Regions from separate parts of the Bacillus smithii genome, predicted to be linked through region 1. Evidence: riboswitches for the same ligand, from Rfam matches in the RefSeq annotation. Region 1 holds a riboswitch; each other region holds the start of a gene.
The links. A riboswitch is a leader RNA that binds a small molecule or an ion and turns the genes downstream of it on or off. The one in region 1 is predicted to bind cobalamin.

Region 1 (3,286 bases):
TTCCAATTTTCAAGCTGTGGGCTATAAAATGCCGATTTGTATAAAATAAAAATTCCATCAGGGGAGTTTTTTCATCCTCCCCGATGGTTAGTGGAACTAATCGGTACTTTGGGGCCGTTGTTCTTACGCCAAGTCATCCGTAGTTGATCTTCATTCCCATAACGACCATATAACATCTTTTCCTGATCTGTTCAATCCGGATAGGGAAGCGGAGAGTTCATTTCAACCTTCGAAATCTTCTCTTTGCGGTGGTAATTTTTCCTTTTATTTCTTATTCCCAATTCTACTTTTCCATCATCTGCAACGAGAAAAAAGATGATTCATGTGGGATCAAAGATCTAATAAATCTAATTATGATTTCCTTAGTGCATGTCGTATATTTTTCGTCTTTTAGGTAACCATAAATATAGAGAAACGAACAGGAAGGTGGGATTTTATGAACCAACATCAACAGCAATTATTCGATTATGTAACAAAATTACAACAAAAAGTAAGTATCTTACATGCAGACTATTGGGCACAATATTCCAGTTTTCATACATGGCAATTTTGGGTGGTTGTGTTAATGCTCATCGTTCCCTTAATTGTTTTAGCTTTTACGATAGACAGAGAGAAAATTTTTTTAATTGGATTTTATGGCTTTAATATACATGCTTGGTTTGCATATATTGATACATACGGGGTAAGGACAAGATTATGGGGATATCCCTATGAAGCCATTCCTTACTTTCCTAGTTTTTCATTGGATGCCTCCCTTGTTCCGGTCGTCTTTATGCTCGTCTATCAATGGACGTTGAATCACAATAAAAATTTTTATCTCTATTCCTTTCTTACCGCCTGTGTATTCGCTTTTATCGTGAAACCGATTTTGGCCAGCCTTGGTTTATTAGTCGTATTTGACGGGGTGAACTATTTTCACATTTTGATCGTATACTTGATCACATTCTTAATTTCTCGGATTGTAACAAAGATCTTTTTATTGGGTGAAAAAAAACCGGCTCATTAAACTTTAACGAACCATTCTGAAATCGATTGAAAAAATGCTTAACAGATCCTACTTTCGATGGAGAGTGAACCCTCACTCTCCTATTTTTTGCTCCCTTGACAATTACCACCGATCATGATATCTTGACGTTACTGTTTTTCTATAATTTATAATATAAATTATTTTTTTACAATTTAATATTGTGGGAACAGGTTCCAAAGACGATTTTTGTCCTTGGATGAAAAGGGAAGCCCGGTGCAAATCCGGCACGGTCCCGCCACTGTAAGAGGCGAGCAATGCCGATGCAGCCACTGGCCGAAAAGGCTGGGAAGGTCGGCAAAAAGCGATGACCCTTAAGTCAGGAGACCTGCCTGTTCTGACAACACTGCTTTTACCTACGGGAGATAGGGAGGTGTTATGAATGGAAAAAACAGGGTATTTTACACCCTTTTTTTGGCATTTCTAACTCCTTATCGAACGTTAGAAATGCCTTTTTATTTGGGGAAATTAATTAGGGAGTGAAAAAACACATGAAATCAAGCAATCTTGGTTATCCACGTATTGGTGAAAATCGAGAATGGAAAAAAGCATTGGAACAATTTTGGAAAGGCCAAGTGGATGAAAGCCAGTTTCTACAGACGATGGAATCCATTCGGCATCAACACTTGAAAAAACAGCATGAAATCGGGATTGACCTTATCCCCGTCGGCGATTTTACGTTTTACGATCAAATGTTGGACACGGCAACTATGTTTGGATTAGTACCGGAACGATTTAATTGGAAAGGAAATGACATTCCCCTTTCTGTTTATTTTGCCATGGCGCGCGGCAGCGACACTGCGCATGCTTGCGAAATGACGAAATGGTTCAATACAAACTACCATTATATTGTGCCTGAATGGAACAACGCCCAACCAAGACTCATTGAAAACAAGCCGCTGAAAGCGTACCAAGAAGCAAAAAGGAAGCTTGGAATCTTAGGAAAACCTGTACTGATCGGGCCATATACCTTCATCAAACTGTCCAAAGGATATAAGGAAAAAGAGCTCCCTGCCCTTATTTTGCAGCTTCTTCCTCTTTATGAACAAATTTTACAGGAATTGCAAAATGAAAAGGTAGAATGGCTGCAAATCGATGAACCTATTCTCGTTACTTCTATTTCCAAAGAGGAAATGAAAACGATCCAGTTCATTTATCATCAATTGCATGAGGCGGCACCAAACTTAAAAATTATGCTGCAAACATACTTTGATTCCGTCGATTGGTACCAAGAGCTTATGGACTTGCCGATTCAAGGAGTCGGACTCGATTTTGTCCATGGCGGCGAAAACAACTTAGAATCACTGCTTACTCACGACTTTCCCGACAATAAAGTGCTCGCGGCTGGCATCATTGACGGACGGAACATCTGGCGGTCTGATTTAGCGGAAAAACGTCATCTCATTGAAAAGATCACTTCTGTCGTTCCGGAATCGATGCTGTGGATTCAACCTTCTTGCAGCTTAATTCATGTACCGGTAACGACGAAGAACGAAACAAAATTAGACAAAATCATCAAACAATCGTTGGCTTTTGCGGATGAAAAATTAACCGAAATTGTGTTCCTGGCAAGAGATCAACACGGGGTGGACGACGCTTATTTTCAAGAAAACCAACAAATCATCCAAACATGGAAAAACCATTCGGAAAGACATCGCCAAAGTGTACAGCATGCTCAAAAAAACTTACAACATGTATCAGCGAAAAGAAAATCGCCTTATTCCATTCGCCAATCCGTCCAAAAAGAAGCGTTCGACCTCCCCATTCTTCCGACAACGACTATCGGCAGTTTTCCGCAAACAGCTGATATCCGCAAGGCAAGGCAAAAATGGAAAAAAGGCGAATGGAATGAACAGCAGTACGAACAGTTTATTCAGCAGCAAATTGAAAAATGGATTTGTCTACAAGAAGAGATAGGACTGGATGTATTGGTTCATGGTGAATTTGAAAGAACCGATATGGTGGAGTTTTTTGGGGAGAAACTGGGAGGATTCGCTTTTACCGAAAATGGTTGGGTCCAATCGTATGGCTCACGCTGTGTCCGTCCCCCTATTATCTACGGCGACGTAGAATTTTTACAGCCGATGACCGTGAAAGAAAGCGTCTATGCACAATCATTAACGGACAAGCCTGTAAAAGGGATGCTTACGGGACCGGTGACGATTTTAAACTGGTCGTTTGTTCGCGATGATAAATCTCGTCAAGAAGTATGCGAACAAATTGCGCTCGCTTTAAGAAAAGAAGTGGAAGCATTAGAATCAG
Region 2 (3,286 bases), 330 kb from region 1:
TGGATGGACGACAAATTACAAACGACAAAATCTCCCGGAACTTTCTCCACGTGAATGCGGCCGTCTTGGATATATTGTTGGGTCATGACGGTCGGGCTCATATTTTGGGCAATCTCGGTGCACAAATTTGTGGCGTAGATCATTCCTTTATGCTTGTTCGGATTCATGCGATTGGCCTCATCACGGTAGAACATAAACGGCGTTCCCGTTTCGAGCTGGCTTCTCATAATGGATTTCATAATTTCAATCGCAGGCACTTTTTCTTTGGAAAGCTGTGGATGGTTGACACATTCTTGATATTTTTCACGGAAGCTTCCCCGGCCTTTTTCTTCGTCATAATAATCTTCCAATGAGAAGCCCATGACGGTTCTGACCTCATGAGGATCAAACAAATACCAATCATCCCGGTTTTCGACGGCTTCCATAAAGAGATCGGGTATGCACACGCCCGTGAAGATATCATGGGTACGGAACCGTTCGTCGCCGTTATTCAGCTTCGCGTCTAGAAATGCAAAAATATCTTTATGCCAAACGTCCAGATAGACGGCAATCGCTCCTTTGCGTTGTCCGAGCTGATCGACGCTGACAGCGGTATTGTTCAATTGTTTCATCCATGGAATAACTCCTGATGAAGCGCCTTGATGGCCGCGAATGGCGCTGCCGCGGCTGCGGATTTTTCCAAGATACAGACCGATTCCGCCGCCATGTTTCGATAGATTGGCCGCATCGGTGTTGCTGTCGTAAATTCCTTGCAGGCTGTCGTCTACTGTATCGATAAAGCAGCTGGATAATTGACCGTATTTTTTGCCGGCGTTGGCCAAAGTCGGAGTGGCTACGGTCATATAGAGATTGCTTAATGCCCAGTAGGCTTCTTTCACAAGCGTTAGACGTTTTTCTTTCGGTTCCTTTTGCATCAACGTCATGGCGATGATCATCCAACGTTCTTGCGGCAATTCCATCGTTCGTTTTTCATAATCTTTTGCTAAATACCGGTCATTTAATGTACGCAGCCCGATGTATGTAAATAGCTCGTCTTTTTTCGGATCAATAATAGATTCCAACTCTTCTATTTCCTGTTTGCTGTAGGTTTCAAGCAGAACAGAGTCGTAAATTCCAATCTCCGTCAAATGTTGAATCAACGGATAAAAAGGCCCGTAGCCTGTCTCGCCCGGATCATAGCCTCTGTTGGCAGCCGCTTCTGTATACAATAGACCGGCGAACAGCTTGGCGGCTACAAACGTCCATTCAGGTTCTTCTACAGAAATAAAACCGAGACATTCCAAAATCAATTCCTCGGTTAACGCTTTGGTCGAAAGCCAAGGTTTTTGCTCCGCCATCTGTTTGGCTTTTAAGGATAATATCGAAAAATCAAGCTGTGGATATTGGTGAGATAGTTTTTCAAATAAAAGCTGAAAAACTTGTTCTTTTGAATTGGTTGAGATCATGGTTTGGTCCTCCTTATCGTTTGAAAGAACAAAAAAATCCGCCCGGAAATATGAGCGGATCAAACGATAGACAAAAAAGGCAGAGGCAACCTTTTTTCACTATCGTTTCATCTTCCCAAATCCCCGGAGAATTGAAACTTGACAAGGATGGCAGGTCTCCTGGCTTGTGGTCATCCTACTAGGGACCTTCCCATATCAGCACCGAACAGCAAACTGATACAGTGGTATTCCCGTTCGTCTCACTTACAGTTGCGGGGACAGCTCCGGAATTTCACCGGATTCCCTTTTAAGTCCAACGACACCATCGCTTGCAGCGAAACAATATATTGAAATTGTATGGAGTTGTCGATCTATATATTGTGATGATAAACTTTGCGCAAAGAATTGTCAAGAGGGCAGAGCTCTTTATCGATAGTGATAAAGAAAGAAGAGAACCTGAGTGAAGAAGTGCAAAAAAAGAAATCCCCCTGTCATTTTCAAAGAGACAAGGGGAGAATGATGTGGAATATTCATTTACGATCCCAGAACTTTTGACAAGATGTTGACGGCTTTTTCGATTTCTGAATCTGAGACCGTTAATGGAGGAAGGAGGCGGAGGACATGAGATCCGGCTGTTAAAATCAGCAGTTTTTCTTTTCTTGCTTGAACGAGGAAAGGTTCTGCATTATCTGTAAGCTCTATACCGATCATTAACCCTTTTCCTCTAATAGATTTAACTACTTTTGCATCGGATAATTTCGTTTTCAACAAGTTTTGGAAATAAGCTCCTTTTCTCTCTACTTCATTCAGAAAATCGTTTTGGAAAATGATTTCCAATGTGGCTTTTGCGGCTCGGACAGAAACCGGATTGCCCCCAAAAGTGGAACCGTGAGAGCCCGGAGAAAAGGCTTGGCCTAGTTCTTTTTTGCCGATGATGGCACCTAAAGGCAGTCCGCTGGCGATTCCTTTTGCGACCGAGACAATGTCGGGATGCAGGCCATAATGTTGGAAGGCAAACGGTTTGCCTGTCCGGCCGATGCCGGTTTGGATTTCATCGATGATGAGGAGAGAACCGTTTTCATGGCATAACGTTTCCAATGACTGTAAAAATTCCGGCGTGGCCGGATTTATGCCTCCTTCTCCTTGGATAATTTCGGTCATCACCGCCGCCGTGTTTTCATCAAGCGCTGCTTTTAAAGCTTCGATATCGTTGAAAGGAACGTATTCAAATGTTTCCAGCATCGGGCCAAAGCCGATTTTGACTTTTTCCTGTCCGGTTGCGGCCATTCCGGCAAAAGTCCGTCCGTGAAACGAATGTAAGAACGTGATGATTTTCGAGCGGCCGGTTGCCTTTCTGGCTAATTTGATCGCCGCTTCGTTTGCTTCCGCTCCGCTGTTGCAAAAGAATACAAGATCAAGACCGGATGCTTCCGCTAAAAGCTTGGCGGTTTCTTCTTGAAGTTTGCTTTGAAACAGATTGGAAGTGTGCCAAAACAGGTTGAGCTGGTCGATTACCTCTTCTTTAACAGTGGATGGTACATGTCCGAGATTGGTCACTCCGATACCGGCTGTAAAATCGAGATACTCATCGCCGTTTTGATCTGTCAGCCGCGATCCTTTCGCTTTTACGGGCTGCACTTCCCAGCGAGCGTATGTGGGAAATAAGTAACTCATATTGTCACCTTCTCTTTTGCAAATTGTGTTCCATGCCAATGGCCGCTTTTATAAAAACGCTTTTTCCCTGATACAATATGCACATGGCCCGTATTTTGGGAAGCCGCTTTTAATGCCGATTGGACTTTTGGAATCATTCCTCCTGTAATGACTCCGCTTTCCATAAGTTGATGGGCTTTTTCTTCTGT
Region 3 (3,286 bases), 1.2 Mb from region 1:
AATTGTTCGTTACGAGACCGCTGTTCTCATTTTTTGATTCTGAATTAGGATTGTTGCTCGTTTGGGTATTGTCGGTCCCTTCTTTCGCCGGATTTGGATTTTGTGCCATCCGATAAACGGAACCTTTTCCATCAGCAAAAAGTTGATAAGCGACCATCGCCTCGGCACCTTGCTCGGTTGCCACTTCATCTGCATCACCCGTTGCCGTGTGGCGAAATTGTCCGGCACCATTATAAAAACGGATCAAATAGCTCAACAAATTGCCGTCTTTTTTCGTAAATGCAGCACCTTGAGGATCAACTCCTGCTGCTGTCAAACCTATAATGGCTGCGGATGCTGCTTCACTTGTTTCCCCTAGTTGAGGATCTGCAAAACCACCATTTTCCTTCTGTTCAGCAGACAGCCAATCGACACCTCGTTTAATAGCGGCAGCCACTTCCGGTTCATCCTTATAAGGAGCCAGAGCAGCGATTGCGATTCCGGTCATATCGACAGGTGAACCTTGGCCGTTATATAGCGTCCACTTGCCATCCGCTTCCTGTAATTCTAAAATGCGTTTCTTTAACTTTTCTCTCGTCCAATTAGCGTTTGATGGAACTGGATAATTTCCGCTGTCCAAAGCAATTAAGGCATACAAGATTCCGTTTGTGCCTTGGCGAGTCATTGGACAGCTTTCGTTTTTTTCGCAATAGTCACTGTTGTAGATTTTCTCCACTAAATTATATCCTGCTATATCGCGAGGATCTCCTCCTGCAGCCGTTATACCAATAACATCTCTTTCATAATCGGTAATATTCCGGTACTCTCCTTTTGTCTCTATCACTTGTTGCTTTATGTCATTCAAATAAGATGCAGGAACTTTCATTCCGGCTTGACGAATGGCAACAGCCTCCCACGGACTGTCGACTCCCGATTGAAGAATATGGTTCACCGTCGTTTTTAAAATGTCATTTATTTCGTTTTCACTGACCTTATTTGGTTCGTTTACCGGCGATGTATTGGACCCATCTGATCCATTTTGACCATTGCCGCTGCCTTCATTTCCGGTATTTCCGTTATTTCCACTATTTCCATTGTTTTCATTATTCCCGTTGTTTCCGTTATATTCGTTCGTTCCCCACGTTTCGACTTTAAAAGTTATATTGTCATCCGGTTGCAGTACATAGGACGATGCACCGACGGAAGCCATTTGGCCATTGACATAAAATGCCCAATATTGCCCCCATGTATCATGAGATTCAAGCCGTTCTGTTCCGATGTTTTGAACGTAAAAACCAAAGTCTTTACTATAAGTAACATCAAGAGGAATCTTTTGATCATCCGCAATCGATTTTAACAAATCGTAAGCCGTCGCATGGCCTTCGGTTGTTCTTTTTACATTCGAAACAAAAGGTTTTCCATCTTTCCCGATGATCGTTAAACTGGCATCTACTTTCTGATTTTTCGTATAATCAGTCGTGTATTCCCACTGAATGTGATCATGGTTGGTCACTTGATATACAGCGGCACTGACAGGAATGGAGAGCCCGTTGACATACACCATCCAGCCGCTAGCCGGTCCGCGGTCGCCTCCATGTAAACCATTGATACCGTCTACATAAACGTTTTCACCGCTTCCCTTCGTTTCGACCGAAAGATGGTTTTCAAGGGCTGCTTTTTGCAAAACGTCCAAAATCGTACTTCCAGAAGGGACATCGACCGCCGTTGTTTGCAAGATCGGACCATTGTCCCCGATGATGGTCACTCCTACTTCTGATTGCTGCTGTTCAGCCGTTATACTGCTATTTGACGGTTCCGACGCGAAAGCAGTAAAACCAAATGCCAATTGGCCTATTATGAAAATAGACATTAAAGCCGTGACAGCTATCTTTTTAATAGAAAACACAAATCCCCCTCCTCAACGATATGTAATAATAAAAAATAACCAAAAGAAAAAGGCACACCTAACGAGATAGGGTGCCAAAAAAAAACAAAAATAGCCAGCAACAAACTGACGCACCCTATCCTCGTAGGTATAACGTCGCAAGAAAAAATAGGCAGGTCTCCTGGCTCATGATCATCGCTTTCTAAAGCCTTCCCATCTGCAAAACAGCAAACAGTGGCAAACCATTTAGAAAGCTCCCATTCACAGTGGCGGGACCGCGCCGGATTTTCACCGGACTTCCCTTTTCATGGCAAGAGCTCGACAGCACGGCTTTTGCCAACCTATTTTCCTATTAACTAATTGTATTTGAATTTATCATAGCCAATCAAAGTGTAAACTGTCAAACGGACAAAAAATGACAAAATGGTTTGCCAAACAATCATTTTTTCTAACATCCATTAAAAAACTTTTTGGTGGCAAGTAAAAGAATCAATCGCTTCGAAATCTGGCTCATAGCCAATCCCGGGTTTTTCAGGGACATGAATCCATCCATTCTCGACGGTCACTTCCGGTTGAATGATATCACGTTCCCAATAATGAGATGAGGCAGCCGTATCCCCTGGCAAAGTAAATTGATCCAGAGTAGTGATGGCAACGTTATGGGCCCGGCCGATTCCTGCTTCAAGCATTCCTCCACACCAAAGCGGAATGTGATGTTCTTTGCAAAAATCGTGAATTTTGATAGACTCTCCTAATCCGCCAACGCGGCCGATTTTCAGATTAATAATTTGACAACTTCCAAGTTCAACAGCTTTTCTTACATCTTCAAGACTATGAATGCTTTCGTCCAAACATATCGGCGTTTTCAGTTCCTTTTGAACCAACGCATGATCGACGATATCATCGTGGGCCAACGGCTGCTCAATCATCATTAAATGAAAGTCATCCAATTGTTTCAATAAAGGAACATCTTCCAAACGATAAGCAGAGTTGGCATCGGCCATCAAAGGGAGCTGCGGAAAATAATGACGGATTTGTCTGATCACTTCTACATCCCAGCCAGGTTTGATTTTCACTTTCACTCTTTTATATCCTTGTTCCACATAGTTTTTGATCATTTCCAGCAAATCATCGATGGATTTTTGAATGCCAAGGCTGATACCAACCTCTATTTGTCGCTTTTTCCCCCCAATCACTTGGTAAAGCGGTTTGTTTAAACGCTTTGCATATAAATCCCAAATGGCCGTTTCAATAGCGGATTTTGCCATATAATTACCACGAATCGGCTGAAATATCGAATTTACTTCATGTGGATGAGAAATCTCCCGCCCTTTTATCATGGGGATTAAAAAATCTTCCAAAATATGCCAGTTGGTTTGAAACGTTTCTTCAGTATAGGTAGGTGCGCTAAAGGCAACGGAT

Region 2: another riboswitch for cobalamin. It lies ahead of BSM4216_RS13925 (ribonucleoside-diphosphate reductase subunit alpha); the one in region 1 lies ahead of metE (5-methyltetrahydropteroyltriglutamate--homocysteine S-methyltransferase).
Region 3: another riboswitch for cobalamin. It lies ahead of BSM4216_RS05415 (DUF4430 domain-containing protein); the one in region 1 lies ahead of metE (5-methyltetrahydropteroyltriglutamate--homocysteine S-methyltransferase).

What each region holds. Positions count from the first base shown of each region.
Region 1 is NZ_CP012024.1:3,296,588-3,299,873, forward strand. It holds gene BSM4216_RS15450 (glycosyl hydrolase family 28-related protein) at 1-49, shown strand, start outside; gene BSM4216_RS15455 (CBO0543 family protein) at 437-1,006, shown strand; cobalamin riboswitch at 1,179-1,374, shown strand; gene metE (5-methyltetrahydropteroyltriglutamate--homocysteine S-methyltransferase) at 1,516-3,286, shown strand, end outside.
Region 2 is NZ_CP012024.1:2,966,065-2,969,350, reverse strand. It holds gene BSM4216_RS13925 (ribonucleoside-diphosphate reductase subunit alpha) at 1-1,445, opposite strand, end outside; cobalamin riboswitch at 1,578-1,766, opposite strand; gene BSM4216_RS13920 (acetylornithine transaminase) at 1,959-3,098, opposite strand; gene argB (acetylglutamate kinase) at 3,095-3,286, opposite strand, start outside.
Region 3 is NZ_CP012024.1:1,134,020-1,137,305, reverse strand. It holds gene BSM4216_RS05415 (DUF4430 domain-containing protein) at 1-1,885, opposite strand, end outside; cobalamin riboswitch at 2,019-2,224, opposite strand; gene menC (o-succinylbenzoate synthase) at 2,323-3,286, opposite strand, start outside.